3 regions of the Pseudidiomarina marina genome follow, and region 3 is predicted to be linked to each of the others. Evidence: predicted binding sites of a transcription regulator. Region 3 holds the regulator's gene; each other region holds the start of a gene.

What was found. The regulator sigma-54, encoded in region 3, starts transcription at its own class of promoters, with help from an activator protein. The targets are predictions, from matches to a motif close to GTTGGCACGNNNNTNGNNT.
Region 1: a site for sigma-54 is predicted at 1,147-1,165, ahead of LG272_RS04495 (P-II family nitrogen regulator). Genes of this name have one in related genera too.
Region 2: a site for sigma-54 is predicted at 1,381-1,399, ahead of LG272_RS02710 (hemerythrin domain-containing protein). Genes of this name have one in related genera too.

What each region holds. Positions count from the first base shown of each region.
Region 1 covers NZ_CP085233.1:943,006-945,277, reverse strand. The annotation lists gene LG272_RS04505 (cysteine synthase A) at 1-525, opposite strand, end outside; gene rcsF (Rcs stress response system protein RcsF) at 551-913, opposite strand; gene LG272_RS04495 (P-II family nitrogen regulator) at 1,237-1,575, shown strand; gene LG272_RS04490 (ammonium transporter) at 1,586-2,272, shown strand, end outside.
Region 2 covers NZ_CP085233.1:559,898-562,169, forward strand. The annotation lists gene norR (nitric oxide reductase transcriptional regulator NorR) at 1-1,284, opposite strand, end outside; gene LG272_RS02710 (hemerythrin domain-containing protein) at 1,467-2,006, shown strand; gene fnr (fumarate/nitrate reduction transcriptional regulator Fnr) at 2,017-2,272, opposite strand, start outside.
Region 3 covers NZ_CP085233.1:79,564-81,835, forward strand. The annotation lists gene lptB (LPS export ABC transporter ATP-binding protein) at 1-281, shown strand, start outside; gene LG272_RS00390 (RNA polymerase factor sigma-54) at 290-1,663, shown strand; gene hpf (ribosome hibernation promoting factor) at 1,690-1,977, shown strand; gene ptsN (PTS IIA-like nitrogen regulatory protein PtsN) at 1,981-2,272, shown strand, end outside.

The sequences.
Region 1 (2,272 bases), 860 kb from region 3:
AAGAATATCGACGTTGCCGTTGGTTTGCTGCCAAATCTCAGGACCCGTTGTAAGGTAATGTGCCCGCGCATTGCTGGTGTTTTCAAATTGATTCGCCCACCAATACTCGTCATTTTGTTCAGCCAATCGCCGCGCGGTATGATAGAAGTGGTTTTCGTTTTTAAACGGAACTGGGTCGACCGTCTTTAGTTGCGCACCATGCAGTGTAATCATGCGCTCTTTTTCTTTGCTTTGGTCATTCGGCATCACCGCCAGCATATTCAAACCAAACGAACGCGCCACAACAGCTAAGCCAATACCTGTATTTCCAGCTGTCCCCTCAACAATGGTCATGCCAGGCTTAAGCTCACCTTTGTCCATGGCATCTTTTATCATTTGCAGTGCCGCACGATCTTTTATTGAACCACCAGGGTTCTGCGACTCCAGTTTTACCCAGATATCACATCCGGTTAGCTCTGAAAGTGAATTTAATCGCAATAAATCTGTTTGCCCGATTAGTTCTGCAGAACGCTTAGCAACTTGCATGACGACTCCTTCTACAATAATTCACTTAATGTAACGGCTGTGATTGATGTGCGTCACCAGTGCAAATCCAGCGAGCACGGCACTCATCGGTTTGGTCTTGTTGGCAGCGACGTAGAATCACACGATTTGCGCCGAGCTCTGCCGCAGCGACTTTCATGCGCAATAATGCCTCTTGTTGGGTTGGCTTGCTCGAGAAAACATTGGCTTGGCATGATTCGCCTTGCACTCGGCCCAAACTGACAAAGCTTACATCGTTACGGGACAGCTCATAGGGACGCATAAACTCCACCGTTTCTGCCGCAGCAATATCCACTTCATTCACTGGTGACTGATTTGTCGCACAACCAGCGATAATAAACAGGACTGCGACTAAGGATAGAGATTTCATAACGATACCTTTGTTTTCTTTTGCTTAACATTACGGAGCTTACAGCCTCTTGTAAAGATTCAATCATTATATGTTATCCCCGCATAAACCGCATGCGTCAGAGCTTCCCCCCAAGTCATCGCGGCTCAATGCCTACTAACAGTGCAAGATTTAGCCTACTGATAGAAAACTGCACCAATGTAGTGCAAAAATCCTGCATTTTCACTGATGTTAGCGTCTTAATTAACGAATTTCTTGGCATGGCATTTGCTTATTTTTAAAGAGACGTTGACCAACAGACTACTAACGACCAAATCAGGTCATCTTTCGATCAAGGAGCAACCATGCAACTAGTTATCGCCATAATTAAACCAGCCAAGCTCAATGATGTGCGTGAAGCACTAGAGCAAATTGGCTGCCAGGGCATGACCATCACCGAAGTTCGTGGCTTCGGTCGTCAAAAAGGCCATACCGAACTTTATCGAGGTGCCGAGTACCGCATCGATTTCCTTCCCAAAATACGCATTGATATTGCTGTTACCGATGAACAACGAGAAGCGGCAATTGATGCTATCCGTGATGCCGCCCATACCGGCAATACCGGCGACGGAAAAATCTTCGTAACACCACTTTCAACGGTAATTCGAATTCGTACCGGTGAAGTTGATCAATTCGCGATATAAGGAGTTAGAAATGACAATTACCGAATTGGGTTATGCTTTAGATACATTATTTATTTTACTAAGTGCGGCGCTAGTCATGTGGATGGCAGCAGGATTTTCTATGCTGGAAGCTGGACTCGTCCGCACCAAGAATACGACCGAAATACTCGTTAAAAATATCTTACTGTACGCGCTTGCGTGCCTTTGTTACTTATTCATTGGTTATCACCTAATGTATGGTCAAGCTGAAACTACCGACTATTCCTCTAATGCCTTCTTGTTTTTTCAAATGGTGTTTGTTGCAACGGCTATGTCAATAGTATCTGGTGCTGTCGCTGAGCGAATGAAATTATCTATGTTTCTGGTTTTCACCGTGGTTCTGACAAGTATCATTTATCCGCTTGTTGGCAACTGGACTTGGGGCGGTGGATTTTTAAACGCCATGGGATTTACCGATTTCGCCGGTTCAGGTGTGGTGCACATGGCAGGCGCATCGGCGGCCCTCGCCGGGGTAATTATTCTCGGACCTCGCAAAGGTAAATATGGTCATAGCGGCGCTATTTACCCAATTCCCGGCGCCAATATGCCGCTGGCAGCACTCGGCACGCTTATTCTTTGGTTTGGCTGGCTCGGTTTTAATGGTGGCTCACTCCTGAGTATTCATAATGCCGAGAATGCAGACACTGTTGCCAACATCTTTCTCAACACCAATTTGTCG
Region 2 (2,272 bases), 480 kb from region 3:
GCGAGCACCTAAGCTTAACGCTTTGATCGCGGCGCGGCTGATCGTATGTTCCAGTTCACGCACATTACCTGGCCAGTCGTAGCGTTGTAGTGCTTGCTCGGCAGCGGGTGACAGACGCAGCGCACGAACGCCCAAGCGGGCTCGGTTGAGCTCCAGGAAATGCCCCGCCAGTACCGAAATATCATCTTGGCGCTCACGCAAAGGTGGAATAGGCAGTGGATACACTGACAAGCGATGATACAAATCGGCGCGAAAATCGCCGGATTTTATCTGTTGTTTTAAATCGCGGTTAGTCGCTGCCACAATCCGAACATTTACCTTGTGTGAGCTATCACTACCGAGGCGCTGAATTTCGCCATTCTGTAATACTCGCAGTAATTTGGCTTGAATGGCTAAGGGCAACTCACCCACTTCGTCTAAAAATATGGTACCGCCATCAGCACTATCAAAACGGCCGGCGCGTTCACCCGTGGCACCGGAATATGCGCCGCGGGTATGCCCAAACAGCTCACTTTCGGCGAGGGTTTCTGGCAAGGCGGCGCAGTTCACATACACCAACGGTTTATGGTTGCGAGGTGATAACCGATGTAACTGGCGTGCAAACAATTCTTTACCGACGCCAGTTTCGCCGAGTAACAATACCGGCAAATCAGATCCAGCAACCACCTCTAACTCTTGCAACACCGTCATCAATGCGGCACTGCGTCCAATAATTTCTTGGCTATCGGTACCATTGCTGTTAAGTGAGTATTCACTGTCGCGACGATTGTTGCGAAGCGCTCGAATGTTTTGCTCAATCAAACCCATTCGAATCGCAGCTTCTACCAACAAACTAGCGCGCTGCAATGCCTGCATCGTGCTGTTATCAAAAGTGCCGGGGGTTAGCGCATCTAGTGTCAGTACACCCCAACACTTGCCTTCAATGTACAAACTAATGCCCATGCAATCATGCACGGCAAGATGGCCATCTGGACTATCTTCAATCAATCCATCATAGGGGTCAGGCAAGCTACTATCGGGTTCAAATCGAACCGTTTCCCGACTACTCAAGATACGTTCAAGGCGAGGGTGTTGTTGCACCAAAAAACGTCGACCAAGTGCTTCGCGTGCTAGTCCAATACTCGCAACAGGACGCAGCATATCTTGGTCATGTTTGAGTATCACGACAGCGCCACAGTTAAAATGTGTGCGTAGAGTTTTCACAACCTTTTCCAAGCGAATTACCGCTGGTAAATCGGTCACTAAATCGGCGATTAGTGTTTCAAGTAAAGAGACATCATGCATGGTAAAAACAACCCTTTTAGGCCTGAATGACCCGAATTTCAATGGGTTTAATTTACCATTGCTGAAAAAAACTCGATATAAATCAAAGTGGGTAGTTTTGGCATCGAAATTGCACCAGTAAAGGGGTAAATACGCTCAGTTGCGCTGTTTTCAGCGGAAAATTTTTAGTTAGGAGAAGCCATATGACTACCCAGACCGTCCATAGTGAAGCACTTGCCGTATACCAAGCGATGCCGAAGAAAGCACTCACCGAATTTATGGTGGAGCACTTTCATGAAAAGCACCGTACCCAATTGCCAGATTTAATCAACTTGGCGCGCAAAATTGAAGACGTTCACAACGACCATAGCGAGTGCCCAGCTGGTTTGGCCGAACACCTGCAAGCAATGTACCAGGAGCTAGAAAGTCACATGATGAAGGAAGAGCAAATATTGTTTCCAATGCTTGCCGGCGGTATTTATCCACAAGGGCCAATCGCCGTGATGGAAGAGGAGCATGATCAGCATGAGCAAATGATTGCGCAGTTGCTTGAGTTAACAAACCAATGCAATGCGCCACGAGGCGCTTGTGGTAGCTGGATTATGCTGTATGAGGGCATCAACGAATTTGTCAGCGACCTACATCAGCACATCGCCATTGAAAATAGCGTGCTCTTTAAGAAAGCTGAAGAAGCAGGAAAAGGCCACCATGGCAACGGCCACTGTTGTGGCGGTTGCCAATAGGCATAACGAGTTATTGAGCCAACTCGCGTAAGCGGGTTGGTTCAATAACGTTGACCAGTTTGTTTTGCACGTCAATCACTCCTTCTAACTGCAACGCAGACAGAATGCGGCTGATGGTTTCAACCGATAAGCCGAGGTAATTGCCGATGTCAGCACGGGTCATGGTGAGTCGGAACGACCGACTCGACAAACCGCGTTCTTTAAAACGATCCGCAAGGGTCACCAGAAAGTGAGCTAAGCGCTGTTGTGCTGAGCGGTTGTTGAGT
Region 3 (2,272 bases):
CTCGCGCGCTAGCGGCCGATCCTGCATTTATTCTGCTTGATGAACCGTTCGCGGGCGTCGACCCAATTTCAGTATTAGACATTAAAAAAATTATTGAACATTTGAAGAATCGCGGCATTGGCGTTTTGATCACCGATCATAACGTTCGCGAAACCTTATCTGTTTGTGAAAATGCCTACATTGTTAGTCATGGTGAGTTGATTGCGACTGGTGACGCCCATACCATCTTAAATAATCAACAGGTTAAAGACGTGTATTTGGGTGAGCAATTCACCCTTTAGGTGGTGCAATGAAACAAGGCCTGCAGTTTAAATTCTCTCAGCAGCTGTCGATGACGCCGCAGCTGCAGCAGGCAATTAAACTTCTACAACTTTCGACGCTTGAACTACAACAAGAGGTTCAACAAGCGCTCGAAGAAAACCCGTTATTGGAATTAGAACAAGCTGAGGCTGAAGGCGAAACGGCCATTACCGACGATGATGATCTTTGGGATAGTCCTTGTTCTGCGGCACTAGGTCAGTCCAGCTCGAGCTTTGATGGCGAAGACTCAGTGTTTGAAGGGGCCTCAGGCACAACTTTGCAAGACCATTTGATTTGGCAAATGCAACTCTCTCATTTTTCAGCTATCGATGAAGCAATTGCCCTCGCCATCATTGATGCCATTGACGATAGTGGTTACTTGGCGGTTTCTCTGGAAGAAGTTGTAACCGCCGTAAATCGTCAAACCGATGAACCTGTTGAACTCGATGAAGCGGCTGTCGTATTAAAACGCATCCAACATTTTGACCCCATTGGGGTTGGTGCTCGTGATGTCGGCGAATGTCTCACCTTACAACTCCAACAATTGCCCCATGATACGCCGTGGCGTAACGAAGCGTTAGCAACTGTGCGTGAGCATTTGGCTTTGCTTGGATCACGCGATTACCGAACTTTAGCACGTCGATTGCGTTTAAATGAAGACGACCTCGCTGCTGTGATTGACCTCATTCAACACCTTCAGCCGCGGCCTGGCGAAGCGTTTAACAATAGCGACGATGACTACGTTATTCCCGATGTTTTGGTGCGCAAGAAAAATAATCGCTGGATGGTTGAGCTAAATCCAGAAAGTGTGCCTAAACTTAAAGTGAACGAAAGTTACATGAAGTTATGCCAAGGAACGCGCCAAACCGACGACATGCAATACATACGCCAACAAACACAAGAAGCGAAATGGTTTATCCGCAGCCTTGAAAGCCGCAACGAAACGCTGCTGAAGGTCGCGAATGCTATTGTATTGCGTCAACAAGGATTCTTTGAACACGGTGAAGAAGCAATGAAACCAATGGTGTTAGCGGATATTGCAAGCGCTGTTGAGATGCATGAATCAACTATTTCTCGAGTAACCACGCAAAAGTATATGCATTCACCGCGTGGTGTGTTTGAATTGAAGTACTTCTTCTCAAGTCAGCTCGGTACTGATACTGGAGGGGAAGCTTCATCAACGGCCATTCGGGCGTTGTTGAAAAAGCTAGTTGCTGCGGAAAACCCGAAAAAGCCGCTGAGTGACAGTAAACTAACTGAACTCCTCGCGGAACAAGGTATCCAAGTAGCTAGACGGACCATTGCGAAGTATCGAGAGGCGCTCAATATTCCGCCCTCGAGTCAACGCAAACGTCTTATCTGAATCTTGGACAACAGAAGGAAGATGTTATGCAAATTAATCTGACTGGTCATCACGTAGAAATCACTGACGCATTACGCGAGTACGTCGATAGCAAATTTAGTAAACTCGAGCGACATTTTGACCACATAAACAACGTCCATGTCATTTTAAATGTTGAAAAGTTGACGCAAAAAGCGGAAGCTACGCTGCATTTGAATGGCGGCGAAATTTTCGCAGATTCAGAGCACCAAGATATGTATGCCGCCATAGACGGGTTGATCGACAAACTCGATCGGCAGGTTATTAAACATAAAGAAAAGATGAAACGTCACTAAATCATGGATTTATCCACCTTGTTAAGCCCCGACTGCACACGCTGTGCAGTCGACGGCTCAAGTAAAAAGAAAGTACTTGAGCTCATTGGTCAAATGGCCGCCCCTCGTCTGTCTGGCACCACCAGCTTCGATGTTTTTGAGAGCCTGCTTAATCGCGAGCGGCTTGGTAGCACCGGTATTGGGATGGGCGTTGCGATACCTCATGGCAGGTTAGCAAGCGCTAACAAACCGGTTGCAATATTGATTACTCTGTCATCACCTATCGATTTTGATGCGATAGACAATCAACCGGTGG